DNA from 4 places in the Aeromonas enteropelogenes genome. Region 3 is predicted to be linked to each of the others. Evidence: riboswitches for the same ligand, from Rfam matches in the RefSeq annotation. Region 3 holds a riboswitch; each other region holds the start of a gene.
What was found. Region 3 has a riboswitch for cyclic di-GMP ahead of pgaA (poly-beta-1,6 N-acetyl-D-glucosamine export porin PgaA). Riboswitches for the same ligand answer to the same signal wherever they lie in the genome.
Positions count from the first base shown of each region.

Region 1 (7,453 bases), 450 kb from region 3:
GATATTGCGCTGCGCCCTGAACTCATGATGAACGATGGCATCCATCCGACGCCAGCCGCCCAGCCGCAAATCCGCGACAAGGTGGCCCGTTTCATCGAGCCTCTGTTAGAGCGCTGAGGCCTAACCCGTCCTTCATACCGACTTCCTCCCCATAAACAAACATCCCGCCAGGGCGGGATGTTTGTTTTATCAAAGACACACGAAATTTACTGCTCCAGCACCTGGCGCAGACGCTCCTGCGCCACTCCGACCAGCAAGTCGGGCTGAAACTTGGAGATGAAGCGGTCACACCCCACCTTCTTGACCATGGCTTCATTGAAGTTGCCGCTCAGGGAGGTGTTGAGGGTGATGAAGAGGTCGGCCATGCGCGCATCGCTGCGCACCTCGTGGGTCAGGCGATAGCCGTCCATCTCCGGCATCTCCGCATCCGTGATCATCAGCAGGATCTCGTCGGTCACCTTCTTGCCCGCATCGCACCACCCCTTGAGCAGGGTGAGGGCCTGCAAGCCATCCTGACACTCGATAACCTCAAGGCCAAGCTGCCCCAAGGTTTCACGCACCTGATTGCGGGCCGTGCTGGAGTCATCCACGATGAGCACCTTGCGACCGTGCATCTCGGGCAGGATCTCCCGATCCAGCACCTCTTCCGAGATGCGGATGTCATAGGTGATGATCTCCGCCAGCACCTTCTCCACGTCGATGATCTCGACGATCTGATCGACCCCATCCTCCGGGATCCGGGTGATGGCGGTCAGGTAGTTGGCCCGCCCAGCGGAACGCGGCGGCGGCAGAATATCCTTCCAGGTCATATTGACGATATTGGCCACCTGCCCCACCAGAAAGCCCTGAATGGTGCGGTTGTATTCGGTGATGATGAGGTTGGATTCGCTATCGATGGGCATGGGGCGCATGCCGATGGCGCTGCGCAGGTTAATGACCGGAATCGAGGTACCCCGGATATTGGCCACGCCGCTGATGTTGTGGTGGGAACCCGGCATCTTGTTGAGGTGGGGCAGCTTGACGACCTCCCTCACCTTGAAGACGTTGATCGCAAACATCTGGCGGGTGCCGAGGCGGAACATCAACAACTCCAGGCGGTTTTCGCCCACCAGCTGGGTTCGTTGATCAACTGAATCCAATATACTCGCCATATGCTGACATCCATCTGATTATTAATCGACTCTATTATAGAGAGCAGCGGCCAGGAAAGGCAGACGCTTTTTCCAGCAGAGCGACCAATCAGACAAAAAAAGTGAGGCCGAAGCCTCACTTATCACATTGATTTTAAAATCAATAGCTACAGACTGACTTCCAGCTGCCGTCGCCGGCTTTGGGTTCACTGCTGGTCCACCAGTTGGCCTGCCACACCGCTTTGTTGTGGGTGATGCGATCGCCGCCGCTGGCGTGATCGCCGCGCGGCCAGCTCGGGTAGGCCGGGTAGGAGGCCGGATCCACGTTCTGGCTGCTGCAGGTAGAACCATCGGAACCACCGCCACCTGTGCCACCCGTGCCCAGCACCGCTTCGGGCAGGGTCGGGAACTCGGCCTTGAGACCTATGGTCTGGCTGCCGCTGATGATGCGCATCCCGCTCGGTACGCCGGCGGCCGGCAGATAGTAGGTCATCGCCACTTCCACCTCGGCTCCCGGTGCCAGGGTCTGCCAGCCCGGCAGGTTCATGGCCACCTTGTGGAAGTCCTTCTCGTTTGCGATGCCTTCCGAGTTGTCGTTGCCACCGCTTTCGACCACCTTGAGCCCCATGCCACTCTGATCCGTGATGGTGTCAGAGGTGGAGGTGGGGACCAGGAACTCGATTCTGGCGCCGCCCGGAATGGTCTGGGTCGACTTGTTGACCAGCTTGAGTTTCGGGTTGATCGGGTAGTTGGAGTCCCCTTCCTTGAAGCCATACAGACTGACCTGGATGTCGAGCTGGGCGCTCGGCGCCGGCAGATCGTTCTGTTGGGTGTTGTAAGGCGCGGCCTTGGCAAACTTCTCGTAGGCAAGGGTGGTCAGGGTACTGCCCATGCCGTACTCGTTCTTGGCCGGATCGAAGGCGTAGTCACCCGCCATCTCCCAGAACATGACGCCGCCCAGGCCGCGCTTGATGATGTAGTCGAGCTTGTGGCCCATGGACTCTTCATCTTCGGTGGAGAGGAATACCTTCTTCTGTTCGTTCCACAGCCAGGGCGCATGGGCCTTGTCATCGTAGTAACGGACATATTGCCCCTGCATCACGTGCGCCGGATTGTTGGGATCCAGACCCCAGGCCGTGCCATAACTGGGCAGCGTAGTGATGCCGAGGCTGGCTGCGTGCTCCAGGTTCTTGGCATGCCACATGGGCACGGCGCCACCGCCGATCTCCTTGCCGTTCTTGTCAAGGTCGTGCCAGATGTTGTCGATGCCGACCGCCCCATTGCCGCACGGAATCGTGCTGCCACCCGTGCCCGGCTGGCACTCGTTCTGGCTCGGCAAGGCCGCCTTGCCACCCAGGCCGTGAGTACCACCGCTCACCCCCTGCCAACCGCGGGTGTAATAGGGCACACCCACGTTGATCTTGCCGGCGGCCAGGGCGCCGCGGAAGTAGTGGGCAGACCAGGCCGCGTTCAGATAACCGATACCGCCGAACTGGGTCTGGGTATAGACGCCCCAGTGAGAGAGCTCGGGGTCAGCATTGTTGTCGAACAGGGCCGCGTTGTGACCGACGAAGTGGTTCCAGGCACCGTGGAAGTCATAAGTCATCAGGTTGACGTAATCCAGATACTGGGTGACCTGGAAGTTCTCCATACCGCGCAGCAGATAGGCCGATGCCGGCGAGGCAATGGTCAGCATGTACTTGCGACCATCCTCGGTGCCGGCGCTGTCGAGCCGCTCCCGCAGGGTCTTCATCAGCACCTCGTAGTTGGCAAACAACTTGGCGCGGCACTGGTTGGAGAGCGGGAAGTCGTTCGGGTTGCCCGCATCCTTCATGGAGGTGGGGTACTCGTAGTCCACATCCACACCATCGAAACCGTACTGGCGGATGAAGCTCACCGCCGAGTCGGCAAAGGCGTTGATGCCGGCGGTGTTGACCGAGCAGTCGCCCTTGGTGGTGGCGGTGTAGAAGCCGCGGGTATCGGCCCAGCCACCGACCGAGATCAGGGTCTTCACGTCCGGGTACTGCTTCTTGTATTTGGAGAGCAGGTTGAAGTGGCCCTGGTAGGCGAATTCGGGATCCATCTCGGCGCCCGGCACTCCGTCCCAGGTCATCTTGGTGGCGGAGTCATCCACCTTGATGGTATGGCTCTGTTCATCCACCGCCGCGAAGGCATAGTTGATGTGAGTGATCTTGTCCCAGGGGATATCGTTGACCAGATAGGCGGGCAGGCCGTTCTTGCCGGTGCGCCAGGAGGTGAAGTAGCCGATGACCCGGCGGGCATGGTCATCCCCCATGCACTCGTAGCCGTCCGGGCGGTAGATCTGGCGGATATCGCAGGAGAGGTTGCCACCGGTGGGTGGCAGGGCCGCCTCTTCCACCTGCACGTCGACCAGAGCAGATTCGCCAGTGAGGTTTGCCTTGTCGGTCGCCACCAGCTTGAGTGCCGCCGCCCCCTTGGCTTGCGGGATCCAGCTTACCTGCCAGGGCGCGCTGGTGTCCTCTCCTACCTTCTTGCCATCGACAAACAGCTCGACTTTGGCGACATCGTTGTTGGCGTCGGTCACATTGCCGCTCACCGCCACGCTGCGGCCCAGGGTCACCTTGGCACCATTGGCCGGGCTGCTGATGTTCACTTTGGGCGCTTCTGGCGCCACCACGGCATTGATGCTGAAACTGGCGTCCGCCTCACTCAGCACCTTGCCGTCCTTGTCCAGCGCCCGGGATTTGAGCTGATGGGCCCCCACTCCGCTGGCGACCCAGCTGGCTGACCAGGGAGAGGCGCTCACTTGCGCCACCGGCTGGCCATCGATCAGATACTCGACCTTCGCCAGCGCGCTGCTGTTGCCACTCAGGGTCACCGCCAGCGCAACCTCTGCCCCTTCGTCAAATGCACTGCCAACGGCGGGCGAGCTGACGACGAGCCCCAGATCCGGATTACCGCCCCCCTCGCTGAACAGTTTCCAGGCATCACCCCAGACCGAACCCACGCCGGGTTCGTAGTGATAGGGAGACGCACCGCACCAGCCGGAGTAGGGGAATTCCTTGCATTCGTAGAGGTTGCCGACGTTGCTGACAACATCGCCAGCCTTGTAGGCCGTGCCGGCCTGATAGGCAGGGTACGCCGCCAGCGCCCAGGCGGGCATGGCAGCAAGGGCCACCAGCATGGCGAGCCGGCTGGGCCTTAGGGTTTGTTGCATATTGTTATCTTCCTTGTTTTGTCTTGGCATGGGTCACCAGGACAAAGAACAATCGCAACCTGCGTGATAGGTGCAGACAACTGGCGATGGACGCGCCACAGACACGACTGTCACCCAGGGGAACCCCGCTATCTGTCTTGACTACCCAGACAGACCGGAGGCATTGCGTCCCGGCATCGCTACCGGTTTGCCCTTTACCTGGGTTCCGTTAGGAACGGATCAAGTATAGGAATTAACCACCAGAGTCTCAATCTTCATTTTCAAAGAAAATTATGTGACCGACGCCGGCCACCTGGCTCCAATCGCGCACACAGATAACATTTTTATCATTTATTTCAGTGTGTTAGCCAAGTCAAAAAAAGGGATGTCTCAGGCGCCGACATCCCGGTTATGTGCGTTGGCTCACTGGTATGACATGCCGGAAATGTGACAATGCGCGCCCTTGGTCAAGGAGCCAAGGCTATGGAAATACTGGCAAAAATAAAAAAGGAACACCTATGAAAGGTACACGTACCCTGCTATCGCTGGCCGTGGGGCTGGCGCTTGCGTCCCCGTCTCTCTACGCGGCTGGATTCACCTGCCCGGCCGATGCGTCCTTAACTCCTGTCCCCGCCATCCAGGGCAGTGGCGACAAGAGCCCCCTGGTGCCCGACGACAGCTTCGTGAGCCCCCAGAGCGTCACGGTCAAGGCCGTGGTCTCCGCCCTTGGCGAGAGCCTCAACAAGGGGTTCTACCTGCTGGATGTGCAGGGCGATGGCAATCCCCAGACGTCGGACGGCATCTTTGTTTATCTGAACGACAAGAACTTCGCCAGCAAGTCCCCGGACATCAAGCCGGGCGCCGAAGTCTGCCTGGAGGCCAGGGTCGAGGAGTATTTTGGCCACACCCAGCTCAAGCCCGTGTTTGACGGCACAACCCCGCGCCTGCAGGTCCTGACCCAGACGCAAGCTCCGGCCGCCGTGCCATTGCGGGTACTGGAAGGGGAAAACCTCGCACGGTCCCTGGAGCGCCACGAAGGGATGCGGGTGCGCCTCGATGCCGACAGCCTGCTCAAGGTGAGCCGCAACTTCAGCTATGACTATGCCGCCAGACGCAACAACCTGGTGCTCGCCCATCAGGCACCGCTGATGAAGCCAACCCAGCAGCATGTGGCTGGCAGCAGCGAGGCGAAGGCACAGGCCTCCGCCAATGCCGGCAACCGGGTGTTCCTCGAATCGGACTTCAAGGCCGCCAACGGCACGCTGCCTTGGCTGCCCGCCTGGGAGCCGGAGCAGGGTTACCTGCGGATCGGCGATGCACCGGTCAATCTGGAGGCCATGGTGGGCTACAGCTTCGGCGAGTATCGCCTCATCATCCCCCGGGAGCAGACCATCACCGTAGGAGATCTGCTGCGCACCAGTGACAACGATCGCCAGAATGCACCGGATCGCGTTACAGGCTCGGATCTGCGGATCGGCAGCTTCAACGTGCTCAACTACTTCACCAGCCACTCCAGCGTGGGCGGTGCCCTCAACGTACTGTGCCAGGATCAGGCTGATGCGGACAGCGCCAAGGGCTGCAACCGGGGCGCCAAGAGTCTGGAGGATTTCCAGAAACAGAGCACCAAGATTGTCAACGCCATCACCCAGATGGATGCCGACCTGCTCGGTCTGATGGAAATGGAGAACAACGGCTTCGACGATACCTCTGCCCTCCATGATCTGGTCACCCGTCTCAACCAGGCACAAAAAGACGCGAGCAAGCACTATGCCTATGTTCGCCTGCCAGCCACGGCTCTCACCGAGGGCAAGTTCTTCGGCGGTGACGCCATCATGGTTGCCATGATCTACCGCCCCGCCCTGCTCACTCCCGCCGGCGATGCCAGCTTCATCCAGATGCCGGAACAGCGCTACACAGTGGGTGGCATCGCCAAGCGCGCCTCCCAGCGTGACTCTCTGGTGCAGACTTTCACCGTCGAGGGCAACAAGGAGCCACTGACCCTGGTGGTCAACCACCTCAAATCCAAGGGCTCCGGCTGCTACGAGAATGGTGATGGCAAGAGCGAACCCGCCGATCTGCAGGGCAAATGCACCGAGTTCCGGGTTACCGCCGCCAAGGTGTTGGGGGATGCCGTCAACAAGCTGTCCGGTCAGGTGCTGCTGGTGGGGGACTTCAACTCCTACGCCAAGGAAGATCCAATCCGGGTGCTGACCGACTACAACCCGGCCACCAGCGAACGCAAGATTGTCTCGGCCTCCCACACCTATCTCGGCGAACAGCCCTATGAGCAGCTGGGACAGGAGGTGACTCGCAGCTACGGTCTGGTCGATCTGAACGTAAAATTCAACAAGGAGAAAGCCATCTCCTACAGCTATGAGGCCGAGCTCGGCACCCTGGACTACGCCCTCGCCAATCCGGCGCTGGCCGGCAAGGTACTCGGAGTCGCCGACTGGCATATCAACTCGTTCGAGAGCAACTTGTTCGAATATGGTCGCAGCTTCACCGGCGATATGATCAAATCCGACAATCCGTTCAGCGCCTCCGACCATGATCCCGTCATCGTCGATCTCAAACTGGGCAGCGATGCGGCCAAGCCAGGCTCCTCGTCAGGTGGCGGCGCCCTTGGCCTGGGCTTGCTGGCCCTGTTGCCGCTGGCCTGGCGACGCCGCCGCTAAACACGGTGACGCCTATCCTCATGCCCCAAAGCCCGCACCTGCCGCGGGCTTTTTTGCCCCCGGGATCTGTGAGTGGCACGACCTATGGGAAGCAAGGGAGAAAATAACGGGCAAGAAAAAACAAAAAGGCCACCGCAATGCGGTGGCCTTTGGCGTTCTTCCAATAAGAAGATGGTGGAGCTACGCGGGATCGAACCGCGGACCTCTTGCATGCCATGCAAGCGCTCTCCCAGCTGAGCTATAACCCCAAATTTTCTACCCGACAAACGGTTCTGGACGCCGCTTGTCGTCAGCCTCTCGGCTTCAATAATGGTGGAGCTACGCGGGATCGAACCGCGGACCTCTTGCATGCCATGCAAGCGCTCTCCCAGCTGAGCTATAACCCCAAATTGTCTACCCGACAAACGGTTCTGGATGCCGCTTGTCGTCAGCCTGTCGGCTTCAATAATGGTGGAGCTACGCGGGATCGA
Region 1 covers NZ_CP083625.1:2,345,642-2,353,094, reverse strand. Annotated here, with positions in the region: gene LA321_RS11100 (arylesterase) at 1-117, shown strand, start outside; gene LA321_RS11095 (chemotaxis protein CheV) at 207-1,151, opposite strand; gene LA321_RS11090 (glycosyl hydrolase family 18 protein) at 1,291-4,329, opposite strand; cyclic di-GMP riboswitch class I at 4,445-4,531, opposite strand; gene LA321_RS11085 (ExeM/NucH family extracellular endonuclease) at 4,827-6,983, shown strand; tRNA gene LA321_RS11080 (tRNA-Ala) at 7,156-7,231, opposite strand; tRNA gene LA321_RS11075 (tRNA-Ala) at 7,294-7,369, opposite strand; tRNA gene LA321_RS11070 (tRNA-Ala) at 7,432-7,453, opposite strand, start outside.
Region 1: linked by a shared signal. The riboswitch ahead of LA321_RS11090 (glycosyl hydrolase family 18 protein) and the one ahead of pgaA (poly-beta-1,6 N-acetyl-D-glucosamine export porin PgaA) in region 3 are both predicted to bind cyclic di-GMP.

Region 2 (7,453 bases), 450 kb from region 3:
AAACCTGAACTCCAGCAAATGAAGATGGGGCCCACAGGCCCCATCTTTTTATAGTGTTACGGTTCTACCATGATTGGCTCGGCTCAAGGCAAGGCCTCACAGCTGACGAGTCTCCCCGGTCAGGCTTGGCGGCCGACGCTCCCTGTGGGACAAGATGTAAGCAGCAATGTCACTCACATACCCCGTCGGTCACCATAGCACCGGGTTGCCACCCCTTGCGGCAGAGCCTGCCTTCATGGGCCAGGATCAGTTGCAACTGGCGGCGCCAACGTCCAGCCAGACTTCATGCTTGCCGGGTTCGTTGCCACGGGTCCAGTATTGCGCTTTCCACTGGCGGCCATTATGGCTGGTCAGATCGCCACCGTTGTAGGCAACATTGGCATCCCAACCCAGCTGAACCTTGCTCACCAGCAGCCACTGGTCGCTCGTACGGCTCGGTTCATTGCCCTGAGTCCAGTACTTGGCCTGCCACACCAGCTGGTTGTGGCTTACCTTGTCCCCGCTGTTGTAGGTCTGGCTCGCCTGCCAGGCTGGCCAGTTGGCCGCATCCGGATCGCTGACCTCGCAACCGCCACCCGTGCTGGCGGGCTTGACGGTGAGCCGGCTGCTGGCGCTGGCATCCAGGGCACCATCGGATACCGTCAGAGTCAGGTCATAAGCCGTGTCACTGGTCACGCTCGGACCGGTCACCACCAGAGTGGGGCTATCCTGCCCGGCGACACTGAGGCCAGCCGGTACGCTCCACTGATACGTCAGGGCATCGCCGTTGGGATCGGAGACGCTGGCCTTGATGGTCACCTGCTTGCCCGACTCCACGGTCGCACTGGCCGGTACCGTTACCACGGGTGGCAGGTTGGGCTGGGGCGCCTTGTTGGTCACTACCACCTGATCGCTGGCCGAGAGTCCCTGATCGTCGGTGACGGTCAGCTCGAACACCAGATTGATGTCGGCTGTCACGCCATCGAGCACTACCCGGGCCTTGGCCTGACTGGCGTCGAGCAGGGTGGCCTGCGGGCCTGATACCTGCTTCCAGCTGTAGGTGAGGGCACCGCTTTCCGGATCATGGGAAGAAGCGCCATTGAGGGTCACCTCGGCCGGGCCGGTGACGCCGAGATCACTGCCCGCATTGGCCACCGGCGGCTTGTTGGCCGGCGGCGTGATGCCCTCGCCGTGGCCCAGCCCCTCGTGCATGGCGTTGAGGATGTCACCGTTGTCGGCATCGATCTCCCAGGAGAAGAGGCCGCCGAGCTGGTTGGCCAGCACGTATTGCCCCTTGGCCTTGACCGAGCGGTCGTTGTCATAGGTGATGAGATCGCCGGTCGACGCCTTGAACACGTAGGGCCCTTCGGCCACCTCGTCGTAGCCTTTCTCCCACTCGCTGCCCATGCGGTTGTTGACGATGTCGCGATAGTCCACCACTCCATCTTCCCAGGTCCCCTTCACCTTGCCGGTCGCGGTACCAGTAAAGGGGTTGCCGGCCTGATAGCCGCTCACACCGGTCCAGCCACGGCCATACATGGCCGCGCCCACCACCAGCTTGCCGGGCTCGACCCCTTGCCCCAACAGCGCCTTGACCGCCTTGTCGGTAGTGTACTTGGTATCGGGATCCCAGCTGGCCGGGTAGAGGTTGGTCTGGTGGCCGAGCTCGGTATTGCTCCAGCCGCCGTTGAAGTCGTAGCTCATCAGGAAGATGCGATCCATGTACTGCTGGGCCGCGCGGTAATCCACGTCTTCAATCTTGTCGCCACCGGCACCGATGGCGGAGGTGAGCTCATACTTGCGACCCGTCTGGGCTTCCAGCTCGTCGAGCATGGCGCGCAGATCCTTCATCAGGGCCACATAGGTGGCACCATCGGTCGGGCTGCCGAGTTTCGGGTTGGCACCCTGGCCACCCGGATACTCCCAGTCGATATCCACGCCGTCGAAGAATTTCCAGGTCTGCAGGAACTCCTTCACCGAGGCGACGAAGGTGTCGCGCTTGGTCTTGTCACCGAGGAAGTAGAAGGGATCGGAGAGGGTCCAGCCCCCCACGGACGGCAGTATCTTCAGATCCGGGTAGGCCTGCTTGAGTGCCATCAGGGCACCGAAGTTGCCCTTGTAGGGCTCATCGTGGGCGGTCAGGCCGCTTTGCGGCATCTGGACGGCAGCCCAGGGATCGTGGATCGCCACCTTGAAGTCAGCGCGGCCGGCACAGGCCCGTTGCAGCGCCTGGAAGCTTCCTTCGATCTCCTTGAGGCTGTCGTTGAGGCCATCCCCGCCGCAAATGGGGGTAAAGCCGTAGAGGATGTGCGTCAGGTTCTGGGCCGGGATCTTGTCCACTGTGAACTTGCGGCCATAGACGCCCCACTCCACATAGTAGGTACCGACCACCTTGCCGGACTTGTTGGCGTAAGGCTTGTTGTTCTCCTGCAGTGACGTCTTGAGCGGGGCCAGGTGGCTGCCGTCGGTATCGGCCACCACTATCTCCTTCTTGTCGGAGAGGGTACAGCCATCGGCGTTGCATAGAGCCACCTGCATTTGGTAACGCCCCCCTTTTTTCACCTTGAAGGTGGCGCTGCCGGACGCAGCGGAGGGGCCGGACCACACCTCCTGGCCATCGAGCAGGACCTTGGCGGTCTGGCCCAGATCACCGCTCCAGAGATTCCAGTTCACCTCGACATCGGCGGCATCCTTCACCTTGACCAGGTTGTTGTAGGAGGTCGCGGCCTGATCCACTTCGATGATGGAAAACTTGGTGGGACCCCAGCCGATGGTGGCTTTGCCGGGCGGCGCGGCGTAGGCGGAAGATGCACAGAAGAGACCGACCGCGAGAGCCAGCATGGTTGGTTTTGGACTTGGCATTGTTGTATTTCCCTATCTCGTTATGTTTGCAACGAAAAGGGCGACGCCCCTGACAGGTAATGCAGACAGCAGCTCCTCCTTGGCAAAAGGAGCACAACGACCTGTGGTGGCCCCGCTATCTTAGGTACTGCTGACCCTTAGACCGGAAGCTTTGCGTCCCGATTTTTCAATCGGTTTGCCCTTAACACACTTCATTCGCGACATAAAAAATCGCCCCCCGACTATAGAGGGGGGCAATCCGGACCGCTACCTAGCAGAAATGACAGGAGATGGGACTCAGGTTTGGCAAAAAGCATGATTTGGTGAGGATTGATGCGGCAATCCTCGCCATTCCCGCCCCTTCATATCGCACCGAACAGTTTCATGATTTGATTAATTTTGTGAGCCTGCTCACTGCGGCGGCAATAAAAGGCTGTTCATCAGGGCACGCAACTTGAGCGGTTTGACCGGCTTGCTGATGTAGCCATAACCCTGCTCGCGGATCTGCGCCTGCAATTCGCTCTTGCGATCGGCGCTGATGATGATGCCACCGATATGGTCCCCATGAGCCTGCTGCAGCCCATCCAGTGCCTGCAATCCCGTCTTGTCGTCATCCAGGTGGTAATCGGAGAGCACCAGCCTCGGCACGAAGCCCTCCGCCACTATCCCCTCGGCCTCGCTCTGATTGAGAGCACAACGCACCTCGCAGCCCCAGCGTTCCAGCAGGGAGGCCATCGCCACCAGAATATCCCGCTCGTTGTCGATGCAGAGGACCCGCACCCCCTCCAGTTGGCTGTCGCGCACCACGGGCGCCACCGGCAACTGGGGCGTGACCGGGCGGGTCGCCTGATTGAGGGTGATGGCAAACACCGAGCCAGCTCCCGGCCAGCTGCGCAATGTGAGCTGATGACCCAGTACCAGCGAGATGCCGCGGGCGATGGCTAGCCCCAATCCAAGCCCTTGCTCCCGGGTGGTGCGGGAGTGATCGAGGCGGGAAAACTCGTCGAAGATCGCTTCCTGCTTGTCCTGCGGAATGCCGGGACCGTTGTCCCACACTTCGATGCGCACCTTGTCCCCCACCCGGCGACAACCGAGCAGCACCCGGCCGCCCGGATTGTAGCGAAACGCATTGGTGAGGAAGTTTTGCAGCACCCGGCGCAGCAGACGCACGTCGCTGTAAACGGCGAGCTTGCTCTCTACCACCGAGAAGTGGATCTCCCCCGCCTGGGCCAACACGCCAAACTCAGCCTTGAGGTTGTCGAACACCTCGCGCAGGGCAAAGTCGAGCTTCCTGGCCTTGAACTTGCCCGCCTCGAGGCGCGAGATGTCGAGCAGATCGCTGATGAGATCCTCGGTCGCCCCCAGGGCATCGTCGATATGGCGGGCGATGCGGGCCGGCTCCCCTTCACCGGGCAACATCTCCAGCAGGGAGGAGGTGAACAGCTTGGCCGCATTCAGCGGCTGGGTGAGATCGTGGCTGACCGCGGCGAGGAAACGGCTCTTGGAGTGGTTGGCCCGCTCCACCTGCTGGTTCACCAGCAGCAGCTGGCGGTTGAGCTCGGAGAGCTCGTGGGTACGCTCGGCCACCCGCGCCTCCAGCAACTCGTTGGCTTCGCGCAGCACCCGCTCGGCGTCGCGAAACGGGGTGATGTCGGTAAAGGTCATGACGAAGCCGCCGGCCGGCATGGGGTTGCCCTGCATCTCGATCACCCGGCCGTCGGGGCGCTCCCGGGCCGAGATGTGGGCGCTCCCCTTCTTCATGAAGGCGACCCGACGGGCCACCTGATCCTCGATGTCACCAAGGCCGCACAGCCCCTGCTGGGCGTTGTAGCGAATGATTTCCTCGATGGGGCGCCCCGCCTGAATAAGCCCGGGGGGGTAGCGGAACAACTCTATATAACGCCGGTTCCAGGCCACCAGCTTGAGCTCCCGATCCACCACCGAGATCCCCTGCCCTATGTGTTCGATGGCCCCCTGCAACAGGCCGCGGTTGAAGCGAAACACATCGGAAGCCTCGTCCACTATGGTGGCGATCTCCTCGAGCTGCATGTTGCGCCCCTGCAGGGCCGAGGCAAGCACCAGCCGGGCCGACGAAGTGCCAAACACCCCCGCCAGCAGCCGCTCGGTGTGGGCGATAAGTTCGGCAGAGGCCTGCATCTGGGGCGCCAGGGTGCCGCCATGCTCCCCGGCGAAGCGACCAAAGGCGCGCTTGACCCGGCTCGAGCCGACGAAACGAGCCGCCAGCATCTCCAGCTCCTTGACCGAGACCCGCGCCTGATAGAGGGCCGTGGTATCACGGCTGGCATTGCCGACGAAGTTGGCCGCCTGCAACCGCTCGCTCACCGCCGCCCGCGACAGCAGGGAGCCAGCCACATAGCCGATGACATTGAGCAGCAGGCTCAGGAAGATGCACCAGGCCCCCAGGCTCAGATCGCGAAACGCGGGCCAGTCGGGAGGGGCCAGCAGGGCCTCCAGCGGCGAACCGGCCAGCAGGCCGCTCTCCGCCAGCAGGGTGATGAACCAGAGGCTGACCCCGAGGGCGAGGCCAAGATAGACCCCCTTGCGATTGCCGTGTCGCCAGTAGAGGCCGAGCAGCAGGGCGGGAGCAAACTGGGCCACGGCGCCAAACGACAGATAGCCGATGCGCGACAGGCTGGTAAGATCACCAAGCCAGAGGTAGAGCCCCCAGGCCGCCAGCAGGATCAGCAAAATGGCCCCCCTGCGCACCCGCAGCAGCAGACGCACCAGCCGCTCGTCCCGCCCCTGCTGCCAGAAGCGGCGCAACAGCACCGGCAGCACCAGATCGTTGCTCACCATGATGGCCAGGGCGATGGTGCAGACGATCACCATGCCGGTCGCCGCAGAGGTGCCGCCGAGAAACGCCAGCATCGCCATGCCGTCGAAGCCGAGGGCCATCGGCAGGCTGATCACATAGGTGTCGGAGGCCATGTCCGCCCCCACCCACTGCTTGCCTGCCAGCGCCAGCGGCCAGATGAAGAGCCCCATCGCAAATAGATAAAGGGGGAATATCCAGCGCGCCCAGTGCAGATCCTGGCCCTGGTTGTTCTCCACCACGGTCACATGGAACTGGCGCGGCAGGCAGATGACGGCGCACATGGCCAGCACCGTATAGATGGCCAGCTCCAGCAGATTGCCGGGCGAGACGGACACCACGGCATCCAGGAAATCGCTGGCAACCCGGGTGTGCTCCGGGCTCGGCTGACTCAGGATGAGCCAGAGGGCGAAGCCCCCCACCGCGATAAAGGCCAGCAGTTTCACCACGGATTCGAAGGCGATGGCCACCACCATGCCCCTGTGATGCTCGGTGGCATCCAGATGGCGGGTGCCGAACAGTATGCTGAACAGGGCCAATAAGAGGGTGACGCCCAGGGCCAGCTCGGCGGTATTGCCAGCGGGGCCGGCAGGCACCGAGTTGACCATCAGCAGATCCAGCCCGGTGACGATGGCTTTAAGCTGCAATACCAGATAGGGGAGTATGCCCATGATGGCGATCAGCGCGATCACCATGGCCAGATGCTGGGACTTGCCGTAACGGGCGGCGATAAAGTCGGCGATGGAGGTGATGTGCTCGCGCTTGGCCACCAGGATGAGGCGGGCCAGCAGGCGCCAGCCAAACAGGAACACCAGCATGGGGCCAAGATAGATGGGCACCGGCGACCAGGGGGATTCGCTGGCCTGTCCGACCGTCCCGAAGAAGGTCCAGGAGGTGCAATAGACCGCCAGCGACAAGCTGTAGAGCAGGGGTTGCCCCTTGAGCCGGTGGCGTTTGTGCTTGTCCGCCACGAAGGCGATCAAAAACAGCAAGCCGAGATAGGCGAGCGACAATCCGATCAGCAGCCATCCCTGGTGCATCTATAACCCCTTGTCCATCCTGGAAATTGGTTCAAACCACCGCCAGTCTAGAGAGACGGCGGTCAAAAGTCATGGGGGCAGGATAAGCACATGGCCCTCCTGCCCCGTACGTCCCCATCAGGCAGCCACCGTTTGTGGCCTGAGACGCAAGAAGAACACTGGCAGCACCACCAGCACCATCAGGAAGAAGATGCTGCCGCCGAGGGGCTCGAACAACACGCCGCACAGCGCCATCAACGCGGCCACCGTCATGCCGAGACCAATGGCGGCATAGAGAGACTGTGTGGGGATCATCTGCTCGGCGGGCAACATTCGCGTCATGAAGCGTACCGCCCCCAGATGACTGACACAGAAGGTGACCGAGTGCAGCAACTGCCCAAGCACCAGCACCCAGATCTCGGTCGAGGCGCCCAGCAGGGTCCAGCGCACCACACATCCGATGGCACCGATTGTGAACAACATCTGGGCCCCGTAGCGCTGCAGGAAGCGCTTGTCGGCGGCGAACATGCAGATCTCGGCAACCACCCCCAGCGCCCACAGATAACCTATGGTGGTACCGCTGTAGCCCTGCGCCTTCCAGTAGATGGCGCTGAAGCCATAGTAGGCGGCATGACTGCCCTGCAGGAGGGCGGTGATCAACAAGAAACGTCGCACCTGGGGAGATCTCAGGGTATCCAGCAGGGAGGATCGCTCCCGCTCGCCCTGAATATCCTGTGGCACCGGATGGATCGGCAACCAGCTCAGCAGCAGCATCAGCAAC
Region 2 covers NZ_CP083625.1:2,337,186-2,344,638, reverse strand. Annotated here, with positions in the region: gene LA321_RS11055 (glycosyl hydrolase family 18 protein) at 247-2,841, opposite strand; cyclic di-GMP riboswitch class I at 2,944-3,031, opposite strand; gene LA321_RS11050 (hybrid sensor histidine kinase/response regulator) at 3,232-6,693, opposite strand; gene LA321_RS11045 (3-phenylpropionate MFS transporter) at 6,811-7,453, opposite strand, start outside.
Region 2: linked by a shared signal. The riboswitch ahead of LA321_RS11055 (glycosyl hydrolase family 18 protein) and the one ahead of pgaA (poly-beta-1,6 N-acetyl-D-glucosamine export porin PgaA) in region 3 are both predicted to bind cyclic di-GMP.

Region 3 (7,453 bases):
CTGCAACCGCCAGCTGATGTCGATATCCTCGGTCACCATGTCGGTGCTCCAGCCGCCCACCTCCTCCACCGCTGATTTGCGAAACGCTGACACCACGCCGGAAACGGTAAAGACCCGACCGTAGATGCGCTGGGCCCGCTTGATGAGGCCTATGATGGCGCTGAATTCCCCGGTCTGGATCTTGCCGATGATGGTGGAGCGGGTGCGTACCCTGGGATTGCCCGTCACGGCGCCCACCCGGGGACTCTCGATAAAGTTTTTCACCATCCAGGCCACGGCGTCATAGTCGAGCACCGCATCGCCGTCGATCCCCACCAGGATCTCCCCCCTGGCCAGCGCCAATCCGTTGTTGAGGGCCATGGCCTTGCCCTGGTTGGGCTGGTGCAGCACTGTGATCCTGCGGTCCTGCGCCGCCAGCCGATCCAGCCGTTCGCCGGTGTCATCCTTGCTGCCGTCATTGATGGCCAGCACCTCGAAATCGGGATAACGCTGACGAAGCAGGTGACTGATGGTCTCCTCCACGTTGTCCCCCTCGTTGTAACAGGGCACCATCAGGGTCACCTTGGGATAACGGGGCAGCACCAGACCAGCTTTGGCCTGCGCTATGTCCCGCCGCTCCCACTGGACGTAGTAGTAGAGGCCGCCGCAGATCCACACCATGGCCATCACGCTCGGATAGGCCAGGGTGAACATGGCAATACCGTGAAGTAGTTCATTCATCCTTCACCTCCCGTCGATTGCCTGATACCGCAGGCTGGCCGGCGCTCTCTATGGACGCGTCAGCGCCCCCCTTCGCAGCGGCAGATGCCTGCGGCAAGAGCATTGGCCGGGGTCGGGTCTGCACCGAAAAAACCGGTCTGAGCACCGCCGGATCCGGCTGGTTGTTGTGAAAATCATCCGGGTAGTAACCGAAGTTGTTCACCCCCTTGCTTTGGATGATCTGCATCCAGCGCGCCAGTTCGGCGTCGGGTATGGGTTGCTCGGTGCGCCAGTTGCGGCTCTGCAGCTCGAATACCAGGCGCTCGGCCGGCACCTGGGCCAGTGAATCCTCCGCCAGTCTGGCCAGCCACTCGTCCGGATTTTTCGCCTGCTCCATGTAGGGCATGGCCATCACGGCAGTGTAGTCGTAGGCCTTGGCAAACGCGGCCATGCTCTGGGCAAACCACTGCTGGGACTCGGGCTCGGTCACCAGGGTCGCGTAGATGTTGCGGGCAGTCTTGAGGCCATCCGCGCCCCCCTGACGGTAACGGGCGGCGGCATCACGCAGCTCCATGGTGAAGTCGATCAGCAGGTCGGTCTTGCGCTCTCCCTGTGCCTGCAGTGCCTCTGGGGTGCGCTCCAGGGGGAAGGGGCCTTCGTAGTCGCTGAGGAAGGCGTCATCGTGGAACAGCAGGCCATCGAACTTGGTGTAGAAACCGAGATCCTCGTAGATATCCAGCAGGATCCGGCGGCTGGCCGGATCCCAGGGTGAAAGGCGCAGATACTGCCCCTTGGCGGGTTTATCGGTGCGACTGTCGGTCACATAGGCATGGTTCGGCCCCATGTCGTAGGCCATCACCGGCATCCAGGCATACACCCTGACCCCAGCCCGGGTCTTGAGTTGCCAGGCCACCCGGTTGAACAGATCCGCCCTGACCGGCATATGGCGGTTGGGGAAGTAGAGCGCCTCCGCCACCCCATCCCCGTTGTCATCGGCATAGGCCTGCAAATAGACGGTAGTGATGCCGTAACCCTTGATCCTGTCCAGCAGCAAATCGATGTTGCTGCCCATCTGCCGGGGATCCGGGTCATAGACATAATCGAGATCCACGTGCACCAGCCGCTCAACCGGTGACTCCCAGGTATTGCCTCCCAGGATCTCGTCCAGGGTCTCGAGGCTGGTGTCCTCATCCAGCAGATAGCGGCGCACTGTACTGCCCGACTCATCCAGCCGGTTAATCCCCTCCGTCAGGGTGAAGGCAAAGGGCATACCCGCCTCCCGGGCCAGCGCCAGCGTTGTCTCGTTGAAGGCGCCATAGGGCCAGACCATGATGCGCGGCGCCTGCCCCGTCTGCTGCTTCAACTGGCGAGTCGATGCGTCGAAGTCGGCCTTCACCCGCGCCCGGTAAGCGGCCATGGACTCGTAACCGGCCTGGCTCCAGCCCGCCGTGGTCACCGCCGGTTGCACGTTGCCCTGCGGGTTGGCCAGCAAGCCGTAGTGCGAGGCAAAAGAGTGGGAGGCGATCTCCACCAGCCCGGAGGCCTGCATCTCGCGGATCTGCGGCCAGTTGACGAAATAACTGCGAGGCAGTTTGTCGTTGCCGTAGGAGACCATCTCTCCCTCGTTCACTTCCAGCCAGCTGCCCACCAGCGCCAGCACGGCCGGATAGCGGTAGAGCTTGAGCAGGGGATAAACCAGCCGGTAGAAACTCTCGTAGCCATCGTCGAAGCTGAGCAGGATCGCCTTGTCCGGCAGCGGCGCCTTGCCCGCCCTGGCGTCCAGCACCTGCTGGAAGCTGACCGGCTGATAGCCATGCAGCCGGATCCAGTTGAAGTGACGGATCAGGGTGTCGCGCCGGATCGTCTGGGGGTAAAGCTTGAGGTTGGGGGTCAGTTTGAGGTCGACGATATCGTGATAGCAGAGCACCACGTAGTCGTCGGGTTGGCGAGCGGCACCTGCAAACGGCGACACCAGCCAGCAGAAGATAAGGATAAGGTGAGCAAGCTTGCGTCTCATCACATGAAGCTCCATTGCAGATGGGCGAAGACGAAATTGCCCGACTCGGGATGCCCGTCGTATATGGCCATGCGCCGCCCCAGACCATAGCCAAGGCTCAGCGCAGGACTGAGCACCCAGTCATGGCGATAGCTGAGCTGCCAGCCCTGATCGCTGCCATAGCCCTCCTGCCAGTAGTGATTGCCGCTCATGGTGAGGCTCTGCAGCAGGGAGCGACGACCATCCAGCGGCAAGCGGTAGCGCGCCGCCAGTTCCAGCTCCAGATTGCGATCGCTCAAGGGGTTGAAGTAGTCAGCGTCCACCTCCTCGTTGCGGGAGGTGGCGGCCCGCAGGGTGCCGTCAAACCACCAGCGATCCCGGCGCCAGAGATCCTGGCGCAGCCAGCCGGAGGCAGTGAGCCGCCGGTTGCCATCGTCTATGTCCATGCGCTCGAGACGCAGGCCGCCCTCACGGGTTTCGTCCCGGCGCCAGCCAAGATCCAGCAGGTATTGATCGGCGTAGTGGCCCCGCGCCAGGGCTCGCAGCGGGGTGTCGGCACTGTTGAGATTGACGGCGGCCCCCAGTTGCCACTGATCGTCCAGCCGCCAGTCGAGACGGCTCCACAGGTAGCCCTTGTGGTTGAGCTCGCTGCCCGCCCCCCCTTCCAGGGTCAGCAGCAGCGGATAGAAGGAGATCTCGGCCCCGATCCCGCTGTAGGCGGCTCTCTCCCCTTGCTCCTCATAGTCGCCAAAACTGCCCTGATGGTGTGCAAACAAGCGATGACCTGCATCGCTGCGCCCGCTGTATACCCTGGCCTCGTAATACCACTCCCGGCTCGCCTGTACCGAGCCTCCTTCGTTGCGACCGTGGGTCAGTTCGGTCGTGAGCATGGGGGCCTGCTCCAGAGCCAGCCGTTGTTGCAGCTCCCGGCGATCCCGGGTCAGGTTGCCAAGGGCTCGCACCGCTTGTGGCGTCTGCTGCCACTCCCCCCGGTCGAGCCGGGCATGGAGGCGTCCCGGCGCGGCCTGAACCTGCTGCATCGGCGGCAACCAGCGTATCGCCTCTCTGTAGGCCTGCTCGGCTCCATCAGGATGACCGCGCCAGCGCCGGATATCCCCCATCTGCAACCAGAGCCAGGGGTTGGCCGGCGCCGTAGCCAACAAGCGTGCCAGCCGCGCCTCCGCCTCTTCGGCCTGACCCCGCCAGGCCTGCAGCAGGGTTTGCAGTTGCAGCAGCTTCTCGTAGTCATCGTTGGCCATGCGCTGGTTACCGGTGAAATCCCAGCGGGTCAGAGGCTCCTGCCAGCCGTCCAGCAACGCCTGGGCGGCATCGTAGTGCTCTGCATCCGTGTAGGTGTAGAAACGCTTCTCCAGCAACTCTCTGTCTTTCTCCCGCGCGGGAGTGGCAAGACGTTCATAGAGAGCCGAAGCCTCAGCCGTTCTCCCCAGCCCGGCCAGGGCATCGGCGCGCGCCTCCTGCACATAGTCGGGAAGCGGCCCTTCACCTTGCAGGATGGCGGACTCCCGCTCTGCCCGTTCAAACTCGCCGAGTGCAACCAGGGTCACCACCCGATCCCGCCGGGCGCTGATGTGGAGCACATGATCAGGGGGGGCGCGGACAACCAGCCCCTCCTGTAGTCGCAGGGCTTGCGTGAGGGATCGGCGGATCTGGGCAGGCTCCCCTCCCTGGGTTGAATGTCGCAGCAGGTTGGTTGCCTGGTAATAGTCGAGCCAGAGCCTGTCCACCGGCTTGAACAGGGCGGGATGACGCTCCATCAGATCGACCGCAGCCGGACCGGCGCCCAGACTGACCGCCACCCGATAGAGCGCCAGCACCTGATCGGGATTGCCGGGCTCCAGCTCGAGCCACTGCTGACGGGCCAGCAACTCTCCCATGGCGTCGTCCTGCTGGCGGGCCGCATTGATGCGGGCGTCGAGAATGGCGCGATCGCGACCAAAACGGGCTTCATATTGATCGGCCACCTGACGAGCCAACTCGTGATTGCCCTGATCGCTGGCGGTCAGAAGCAGCCCGAGCCAGCCGTCGGGATTGGCGGGATCGCGCCTTTGCAGGATGCTGTAGTAGCTGATGGCTTCAAAATAGCGCCCCTCGTCCCGGGCGGCGCGGGCCACCCCTTCCAGAGTGCTGTTGGCGATGGGCTTGAAATCACAGGGGGCACAGGCAGCCAGCGCCCCCTTGCGATCCCCGCGCCAGAGCTGCACGGCGATCAGATCATCGAGCACCTTGCGATCACCGGATTGGCGGTAGAGGGCATCGAGTCCCTTTGCTGCAGACTCGAGATTCCCAGCCCGGGCCTGGAGTACCCAGGCCTCCCGCTGGCGATCCACTTCATTGGCACAGGCCAGCAGAGGGCACAGGGCCAACAACCAGAAATAACTATTCATTCGACACACTCCCCCATGACAAACGAGGGCAGCATCGCTCTTGAGCGTTCAAGCAGATAGACAGATGTGACCGATACTGCCTGGTGAGCAGAGTGACTGACTCACCTCTGTAGTAACTTCGAGGGTAATCAGGGTGGCCATGACGCCGACACCTTTCCTTGTGCGGCCCAGCTATCTCGCAAACGGAGATCTGTGGCTTTCCGAACCCGACTCACATCGGGAGTGGCTATGAAATTCATTGTGCCAAAGCACAATTATTAATCAACAATAATAATAAATGTATCAACAAGCTATCTTTTGCCCTTACAGGCATAATAAAAGACCACTAATTCTCGGCTATGCCGCACTTTATCTTGAGTGATTAATTCGAGTGATAATAAGCAGCGAAATGGGGCATGAAGAGGAAACAGCGTCGTCCCATTGCAAGGCGATATCTCGCCAATACCCCAAGGACGTTTTTAACCGGCAGTGGTTGCGGCCAGGCAACACAGGTCAGTAGCAAGGCGACAACAATAATTCAGTGAACAGGCCTTGAGCCCGCCATTGATGAATCGCAAAAATGGCGGAGGGGCCCATGGCCCCTCTCACTTACTTGTCCTGTTGCGCCGCCCGCTTTCGCATCAGGCGGTACAACAACTTGTTGTATTTGGCCCAGGAGTGGATCAGCAGGAAGATGCCGAACAGCAGCGCCAGAAACAGCTGCCCCACCTCCACCATATCGAGCGAGCCGATGAAGTTTCCCTCCGCCCCCGTCTCCAGGTAGCTGAACCAAGGCTGCAGCACCAGAAACAGCCAGCCACTCCAGGTCACCAGCAGGATCAACATATCCCGCATACGGTAACGCCAGCTACGCCGGGTGCCATTGCGGATGATCATCTCCTGCGCCAGCTTATGCTTTGTCACGGAACGACTCTCCTCTGTCGGGACTTTCCCAGACCGCCAACTGACCACGGCGGCGCAAAATGGCCTTGGGCACGGCGACGATCACAGTCACCAGATTGAGCAGCCAGTAGATCAGGGGATACCAGACACACCAGATGAAGCTGCGGGCCATGCTCTTGTCGTAGTGGCTGTCGATGAAGATGCTGACGGAGAACTGCAGCAGGCAGATGCCGGTCATCATCACACCTGTCCACTGGAACAGGTGTCCCCTTGCCAACCCCTCCAGCTCGGGGTTGAGCAGCCAGCTCACCGCCAGCATCAGCATGCTGTAACACCAGGCGACGCTGGAGAGATACTCCAGCAACAGCAGCCAGAAACGGCGATTGCGCCAACGCAGCGCCTGCAAGCCATAGCGCAGGAAGACCTCGGCCCCGCCCTGGGCCCAGCGCAACCGCTGCTTGTAGAGACCCCGCACCGTTTCGGGCATCAGCACCCAGCACAGCGCCTGGGGCTGATAGTGGATGAGCCAGCCCGCGAGCTGCAGCTTCCAGCTGATGTCGATATCCTCGGTCACCATGTCGGTGCTCCAGCCGCCGACCGCCTCCACCGCCGACTTGCGAAACGCCACCACCACGCCGGAGACGGTGAAGACGGTGCCATAGATGCGCTGGGCCCGCTTGATGAGGCCTATGATGGAGCTGAACTCCCCGGTCTGGATCTTGCCGATGATGGTGGAGCGGGTACGCACCCTGGGGTTGCCGGTGACGGCGCCGACCTTGGGACTGTCGAGAAAATGCTTCACCATCCAGCGAGCGGCTTCATGGTCGAGCACCGCATCGCCATCGATGCCGATCAGTATTTCCCCTTTGGCCAGCGCCAATCCGTTGTTAAGGGCCATGGCCTTGCCCTGGTTGGGCTGATGCAGCACTGTGAGGCGCTCATCTTGCCTGGCCAGCCGATCCAGCCGTTCGCCGGTGTCATCCTTGCTGCCGTCATTGATGGCCAGCACCTCGAAGTCGGGATAACGCTGGCGCAGCAGGTGACCTATGGTCTCCTCCACATTGGCCCCTTCGTTGTAGCAGGGCACCATCAGGGTCACCTTGGGATAGCGGGGCAACTCGAGCCCCTTTCTGGCCAGGGCGATATCCCGCCGCTCCCACTGAAAGTAGTAGTAGAGGCCGCCACAGATCCACACCAGCGCCATCACGCTCGGATAGGCCAGGGTGAACATGGCGATGCCCGTCAGCAGATCACTCACCGCGTCACCTCCGTGGTCGCTGCCCCCTGGCGGATTGAGCCGCCTTGTGCCCCTCCCTGCAATTCAGGTTGTGGTTGTGTCTGTACCGAAAAGACGGGCCTCAGCACGGCGGGATCCGGTTGATTGTTGTGAAAATCATCCGGGTAGTAACCGAAGTTGTTCACCCCCTTGCTCCGGATTATCTGCATCCAGCGCGCCAGTTCGGCGTCGGGT
Region 3 covers NZ_CP083625.1:1,891,360-1,898,812, reverse strand. Annotated here, with positions in the region: gene pgaC (poly-beta-1,6-N-acetyl-D-glucosamine synthase) at 1-720, opposite strand, end outside; gene pgaB (poly-beta-1,6-N-acetyl-D-glucosamine N-deacetylase PgaB) at 713-2,716, opposite strand; gene pgaA (poly-beta-1,6 N-acetyl-D-glucosamine export porin PgaA) at 2,716-5,100, opposite strand; cyclic di-GMP riboswitch class I at 5,259-5,337, opposite strand; gene LA321_RS08905 (hypothetical protein) at 5,689-6,003, opposite strand; gene pgaC (poly-beta-1,6-N-acetyl-D-glucosamine synthase) at 5,990-7,240, opposite strand; gene pgaB (poly-beta-1,6-N-acetyl-D-glucosamine N-deacetylase PgaB) at 7,237-7,453, opposite strand, start outside.

Region 4 (7,453 bases), 890 kb from region 3:
GGCTGATAGGATGAACTCGCTGCTGTCCCTCAGTGCGGCCGAGCTGACGGCTTGGTTGGGGCAGTGGTGGTGGCCCTTCATCCGCATCGCGACCGCCTTCTGGGTGATGCCCTTCTTCGGAGATGGCCGCGTCCCGCCCCAGGTGCGTCTGCTGCTCGCCTTTATTCTCAGCCTGCTGGTGGCCCCCATGATGCACGACCTGCCGGTGATCGATCCCTTCAGTGCAGGGGCAATCGTGCTGACCATCGAGCAACTGATGTTTGGCCTGCTGTTCGGACTCTGTGTCCAGATGCTGTTCATGATCCTGACCATGGCGGGGCAGATCCTCTCCATGCAGATGGGGTTGGCGATGGCGGTGATGAATGACCCCAGTAACGGGGATACGGCCCCCATCGTCAGCCAGCTGATGCTGATCTTCTGTACCCTGCTGTTTCTCGGGCTCAATGGTCATCTGGTGACACTGGATATCCTGGTGCAGGGGTTGCGCAGCTGGCCGCCCGGCTCTTCCCTGGATTTGCTCGACATCAAGGGGGTCGTCGGCCTGCTTGGCTGGTCGATCGGGGCGGCGCTCATTCTCACCCTGCCCGCTGTGGTCGCCATGTTGATGGTCAACCTTACCTTCGGGGTGATGAACCGTACCGCCCCTTCTCTCAATATATTTTCGCTTGGTTTTCCCATGACCCTGTTGCTGGGGCTGCTGACCATGGCGCTCTCCATTGGCGGCGTCCCCGCCCGTTACCTTGATCTGGTGACCTATGTGCTGGAACAACTGAAGGCGTTGACTCCCTCATGAGCCAGAGCAGTGCCCAGGACAAAACCGAAGAGGCCTCCGGCCAGAAACGGCAGAAAGCACGGGAAGAGGGGCAGATCGCCCGCTCCAAGGAGCTGAGCTCGGCAGGCTTGCTGCTGCTTGGCGGTCTGGTCATGCAGTGGATGGTGCCTGCCTTTGGCCAGTTTTTTGCACAGCTGATGCGCCAGCCCATTCGCTTCGACTGGCGGGGGGAGCGTAGCCCGGCGATGATGACCGAGTGGCTGGCACAGGCTTTGCTGAACATGCTCTGGGTGCTGCTGCCGCTGTTTGGGTTTCTTGCCCTGATGCTGATCCTGCTCAGCATAGTGCCGGGCGGCCTGGTGCTGACCTGGAAAAAACTGCTGCCAAGTGGCGAAAAGCTAAACCCGATCAAAGGATTGGGCAGGATGTTCTCCCATCACAGCCTGATGGAGCTGGTCAAATCCTTGCTCAAGATGCTGCTCATCGGCGGCACCCTGGCCATGATGTTGGAACACCAGTGGCCCCATTTGTTGATGATGAACCGGATGCCGCCCCAGCTGGCGATGGAGCAGGCGCTGCGGATCCTCTCCCAGGCCTTTATCCTGCTCGGCAGTGTACAACTGCTGATCGCGGTGCTGGATGTCCCCTACCAGAGCTGGTCCCTCAACAAGCAGCTGCGGATGACCAAGCAGGAGGTGAAGGACGAACACCGCAACAGCGAGGGGCGGCCCGAGATCAAAGCCAAGATCCGTCAGGTGCAGGGGATGCTGGCGCGCGCGCGCATCGAGCAGCGGGTGCCCCAGGCCGACGTGGTGATCGTCAACCCGACCCACTATGCGGTCGCCATCAAATATGATCCCGCCAGGGCCAATGCCCCCTTCGTGATTGCCAAGGGGGTCGACAGCATGGCAGCGCGGATCCGGGAAGTGGCCAAACAACACGACAAGACGGTGATGAGCCTGCCGGACCTGACCCGGGCCATCTATTACTCCACCCGGGTGGATCAGGAGGTTCCGGCCGGCCTGTTCACCGCCGTGGCCTATGTATTGAACCATGTATTGCAGCTGCGGGCCTATCAGGCAGGCAAGGGCAAGAAGCCAAGACCTCTTGCTCCCCTGCATGTGCCGCCCGAATTACGTCAACCTGAGAGGTAAGTTTTGAACTGGCGTATCTTGACCCAATCCTACACAGCCATCCCGCTGATGCTGTTGGCCATCCTGGCCATGATGATCCTGCCTCTGCCGGGCTGGCTGCTGGACGCCCTGTTCACGTTCAACATAGTGTTGGCTGTGCTGGTGCTGCTGGTCTCGGTATCGGCCCGCCGTCCGCTGGACTTCTCGGTCTTCCCGACCGTGTTGCTGGTGGCGACCCTGATGCGGCTGTCCCTCAACGTGGCCTCTACCCGTGTCGTGCTGCTCCATGGCCACGAGGGGGGAGATGCCGCCGGTAAGGTCATCCAGGCCTTCGGTGAAGTGGTGATCGGCGGCAACTATGTGGTCGGTCTGGTGGTGTTCGTTATCCTGATGATCATCAACTTCGTGGTGATCACCAAGGGGGGCGAGCGGATCTCGGAGGTGTCGGCCCGTTTCACCCTGGATGCCATGCCCGGCAAGCAGATGGCCATCGATGCGGATCTCAATGCCGGCATTCTGGATCAGCATCAGGCCAGGATCCGCCGCGAGGAGATCGCCCGCGAGGCGGACTTCTACGGTGCGATGGACGGTGCTTCCAAGTTTGTGCGCGGCGATGCCATCGCCGGCCTGCTGGTACTCATCATCAACCTGGTGGGCGGTCTGGCCATCGGTATCTTCCAGCATGCGCTGCCGGTGGGAGAGGCGTTCCAGCGCTTCGCCCTGCTGACCATTGGTGATGGTCTGGTGGCGCAGATCCCGTCCCTGCTGATGTCGACGGCTGCCGCCATCATAGTGACCCGGGTGAGCGATGAGGGTGAGATGTCGGAGCAGGTGGGACAGCAGGTGCTGGCGTCCCCCCGCGTCATCTATACCGCCGCCGCCATCATGCTGATCCTGGGTCTGGTGCCGGGCATGCCGATGCTGGCCTTCCTCAGCTTTGCTGCCGTGCTGGCCTGGACAGGCTGGAGTGTCAGCAAGCGCCGTGTGCAGCAACCGGATCTGGACGCCGTCCAGGAACTGAGTCGCCAGCTGACCCAGCCTGAACAGCAGGTACTGGACTGGAGCGATCTGCCGACCGTGGATGCGGTGGCCATCGAGCTGGGTTATCGCCTGGTGCCGCTGGCCGAGCAGGACAAGGGGGCCGAGTTGTTGGCCCGGGTGAGGGGCATTCGCAAGACCCTCTCCGAACAGTATGGCTTCCTGCTGCCGGAGATCCGGGTGCGGGACAACCTGCAGCTCCAGCCGGATCAATACCGCATCAAGCTCTCCGGCGTGTCGCTGGCCGGGGGCAATGTGGATTGCCAGCGGCTGATGGCCATCAGCAGCGGTGAGACCTATGGCTCTCTGGATGGTGAGCTGACCCAGGATCCTGCCTATGGCATGAGTGCGGTCTGGATCTCGCCGGAACAGAAGGCCAAGGCCCTCAACCTGGGTTATTCGGTGGTGGACTCGGCCACCGTGATCGCGACCCACGCCAGCAAGCTGCTGCGCGAGCAGCTCGATACCCTGTTTGGTCATGACGAGGTGGGCAAGCTGGGCCAGTTCCTGGCCAACCAGTCTCCCCGTCTCGCAGAGGAGCTGAATCAGGCGCTGACCCAGATGCAGCAGCTGCGGGTTTTCCGCCAGTTGCTCAAGGATCAGGTCAGCCTGTGCGATATCCGGACCATAGCGACCACCCTGCTCGACGCCAGCGAGCTGACCAAGGATCCGGTTCTGCTCGCCTCCGATGTGCGCTGCGCCCTGAAACGGCAGATCGTCCGCCAGTCGATCGGCGCGCGGGACGTGCTGGCTACCTTCACCCTCGACGATCGGCTGGAGCAGACCCTGCTGGCCGCCATGAACCAGGCCCAGCAGCAGGGCAAGATCCAGCTGGACAGCTTCCCGGTCGATCCCCAGCTGCTTGGCCAGTTGCAGCAAAACATGCCGTTGGTGAAGGAGCAGTTGCAGCAGCTGGGTCATGCCCCCGTATTGGTAGTCATGCCGCAATTGAGGCCATTAATGGCCCGATATGCCCGTTCTTTCGCCAAAGGCCTCAAAGTACTCTCATATAATGAGGTTCCCGAAGATTTAAGAGTCGAAGTAATAGGCACTCTTGGATAATTTATGTTCAGGAAGGGATTCCTGTGGGAAGTTTTTTTTCCGCATGCTTACTTGCTATGCAATTTAAAGAAGTTATTATGTGACAGCTTTTGACAATTTTCGTCGTGTTGAACACTAATATATCATTAGTGTCCGACACTGAATGGATTCGCCTCTTCCAGGCGCCTCATCCCTGAAAGGGTTGTCACAGGACAAGGGCAAACTGAACTGAAAAGTCAGGACGCAAAGCTACCGGTCTAACAGCAGTAATGCTTATGACAGCGGGGTTGCCAGACAGCCAATCATCTTGGTTATCATGGTTTTACTTTAATAACACGGTCCTTTTTTGGACTGTGGGTGCGCGTTTTGACGACTCATGCTTGGTTTATTGCTAAATCCATCAGCAAGGGTGTCTGACATTAATGAATGATAATAATATGCCCGTATTTGATGAAATACGGGAACATCATGTCTCGAACCTGCCTATTTTGTTAGTGCAGCCGGAATTTGCTGCAACTTGTCACACTGCAGACATATTGTCAGGGCATGGATATCCGGTAGTCAGGGTTAATTCAGTAAATAAGGTTGGCGATTTTGTTAATAAAAATCGCACGGGTCTCATCTTATTTGACATGGATGCCATGACGGAAGCTGGCCCCGGAATATTGAAATCGTTTGCCGGTGTTGATTCTATTATTCTGGTCAACGAGAACCAGGCCAATCTGGCTGCCGAAGCCATGTGTGCCGGCGCGATCGACTACATTGTCAAACCCTTCAGTGCCCAACAACTGCTGGAAACCATTCAGTGTGGCCTGCGCCTGCGCCAGAAGATCCCGAACCTGGTCGCCGTCTCGAACAAGAGCCTGCAGGTACTCCAGCTGGCACGGCGAGCGGCCAAGACCTGTGCCACCATCCTGATCGGCGGCGAGTCGGGCACAGGCAAGGAGTGCCTCGCCCGCTATATCCACGACATGTCCTGCCGGGCGGGCAAGCCCTTCGTCGCCATCAACTGTGCGGCAATCCCCGAAGCCATGCTGGAATCCATCCTGTTTGGTCACAACAAGGGGGCCTTCACCGGCGCCACCAGTGCCCAGCCCGGCAAGTTCGAGCTGGCCCAGGGGGGGACCCTGCTGCTGGACGAGATCTCCGAACTCTCCCTGCCCCTGCAAACCAAGCTGCTGCGCGTTCTGCAGGAGAAAGAGGTGGAGCGCCTCGGTAGCCACCAGACCATTTCCCTCGACGTGCGGATCATCGCCGCCAGCAACAAGGAACTGCGCACCCTGGTGGCGGAAGGACAGTTCCGCGAAGACCTCTTCTATCGGCTGGATGTGCTGCCCATCAGCTGGCCCGCCCTGCGTGAGCGGCCGGAAGATATCCTGCCGCTGGCCCGCTTTTTCATCGAGCAGCATGCCCCCGGTCAGGGCTACCGTCTGAGCGAGGCCGCCGCCCGGCAACTGGTTACTTATCAATGGCCTGGCAATGTGCGCGAGCTCGACAATGTCATCCAGCGTTCGTTGATCATGGCTCGGGGTTTGCATATACAGGCGATCGATTTGATGTTGCCCATCGATCAGCAGGATGACGAGAGTGCGCCTGTTGACCTGGTGGGGTCATGCGACGGGTTGAGCGAGACCCGCCGCAATGCGGAATTTCAATTCGTACTGGAAACCTTGCGTCGCTTTCGTGGCCATCGTACCCGTACCGCGGATGCGCTCGGGATGACGACCAGGGCATTGCGATACAAGCTGGCGGCAATGCGTGAGCAAGGCATTGATATCGAACGGCAGATTCAAGCAGAGGGATAAAGAGTGAAGATTGAAATGATGTCATCACAAGTAACACTACTGCAGCAGATGCAGGAGATGCAGCGTGTCGCCAGCCAGGCGCCTTCCATCGAGTCAAACGGCACGCCGGAAGTCTCCTTCAGCAACGCCATGCAGGATGTCATCGGTCGCGTCAACGAGCAGCAGAATGTCTCGTCCCGCTTGATGGCTGCTGTCGATACCGGCCAGAGCGATGATCTGGTGGGTGCCATGGTGGCGAGTCAAAAGGCCGGCCTCAGCTTTTCCGCCCTGATGCAGGTGCGCAACAAGTTGATGACCGGGTTTGACGACATCATGCGCATGCCGCTCTGAGGTAACAGATGACTGAACTCGTGACATCCAGGCCGGGGGAACAGGACGGCTCGCTGAAAGACAGGTTGCAAGAGGGATTGCGGCATTGGCGCAATCTATCCCGCGACAACAAATCCATTTTGACCATCGCGCTGCTGGCTGCCATCGTCGCCGGCACCATAGTGGTGATCCTCTGGACCTCCAGCAAGAATTACGTCCCGCTCTACGGCAAGCAGGAACTGTACGACACCGCCAACATCATGGAGATGCTGGAAAAGGAGCAGATACCGTTCCGGCTGGAGAAGAGCTCAGGGCAGATCCTGGTGCCTGAACACCAGCTGGCTCCTGTGCGCATGGCGCTGGCCGCGCGCGGGGTGCGTGCCGCCATGCCCGCCGGGCTGGAAGGGCTCAATGCGGTGACGGGTCTCGGCACCAGTGAATTCATGGAAGGGGCACGCTATCGCCATGCCCTGGAAGGGGAGCTGGCCAGAACCATCATCTCTCTCGATGCGATCCGCAGTGCTCGGGTACATCTGGCGATCCCCAAGCGGACCCTGTTCGTCGGTCGGGATGAAGAGAAGCCCAGCGCCTCCGTGATGCTGGATCTGCAGCCGGGCCAGTCCCTCGAGCCCGGTCAGGTCGAGGCCATCGCCAACCTGGTGGCGGGCAGCATCTCCGGCATGAAGCCCGGCGCCGTGACCGTGGTCGATCAGGCCGGCCAGCTGCTCAGTGCCGAGGTGGGCGACAAGGCCACGTTCGGCAAGCAGAGCGTGCAGCAGATGGAGTACACCCGCAAGCTGGAGCAATACATCCGTCAGCGGGCCAACGACATGCTGATCCCCATGCTGGGCAACGGCAACTTCCGGGTGCAGATCGCCGCGGATGTGAATTTCAATGCGGTGGAAGAGACCCAGCAGCAGCTCGATCCGTCCGGCGTGCTGACCCGTGAGTCCAGCAAGTCCGACAAGACCATCGACTCCCTGGCACTCGGCATTCCGGGGGCCCTCTCCAATCGTCCGCCGGAGACGACCGCCAATGCGGCCGAGGATGGCAAGGAGAAGGAGGCGCCCTCCAAGGGGGATGCGCGTACCGAGCGTCAGGAAGTCACCAAGCAGTACGAGAACAGCCGCACCATAGTACATACCCGCTATCAGCAGGGCCGGCTGGAGAAGATCAACGTCTCCGTGCTGCTTAACCAGCAGATTGCCCCCAAGGAGGGCTGGAATGCCGATCAGCTCGAGCAGATCCGCCAGATGGTGGAACGCGCCGTCGGTTTCGATCAGACGCGCGGTGACCAGATCAGCCTGCAGGTGTTCAGCTTCACCGGCGCCCCGGCGGTCACCATCCCCGAGTCC
Region 4 covers NZ_CP083625.1:1,002,066-1,009,518, reverse strand. Annotated here, with positions in the region: gene fliQ (flagellar biosynthesis protein FliQ) at 1-14, shown strand, start outside; gene lfiR (lateral flagellar biosynthetic protein LfiR) at 11-793, shown strand; gene flhB (flagellar biosynthesis protein FlhB) at 790-1,926, shown strand; gene lfhA (lateral flagellar biosynthesis protein LfhA) at 1,930-4,005, shown strand; cyclic di-GMP riboswitch class I at 4,192-4,279, shown strand; gene LA321_RS04655 (sigma-54-dependent transcriptional regulator) at 4,422-5,789, shown strand; gene lfiE (lateral flagellar hook-basal body complex protein LfiE) at 5,793-6,119, shown strand; gene fliFL (lateral flagellar M-ring protein FliFL) at 6,197-7,453, shown strand, end outside.
Region 4: linked by a shared signal. The riboswitch ahead of LA321_RS04655 (sigma-54-dependent transcriptional regulator) and the one ahead of pgaA (poly-beta-1,6 N-acetyl-D-glucosamine export porin PgaA) in region 3 are both predicted to bind cyclic di-GMP.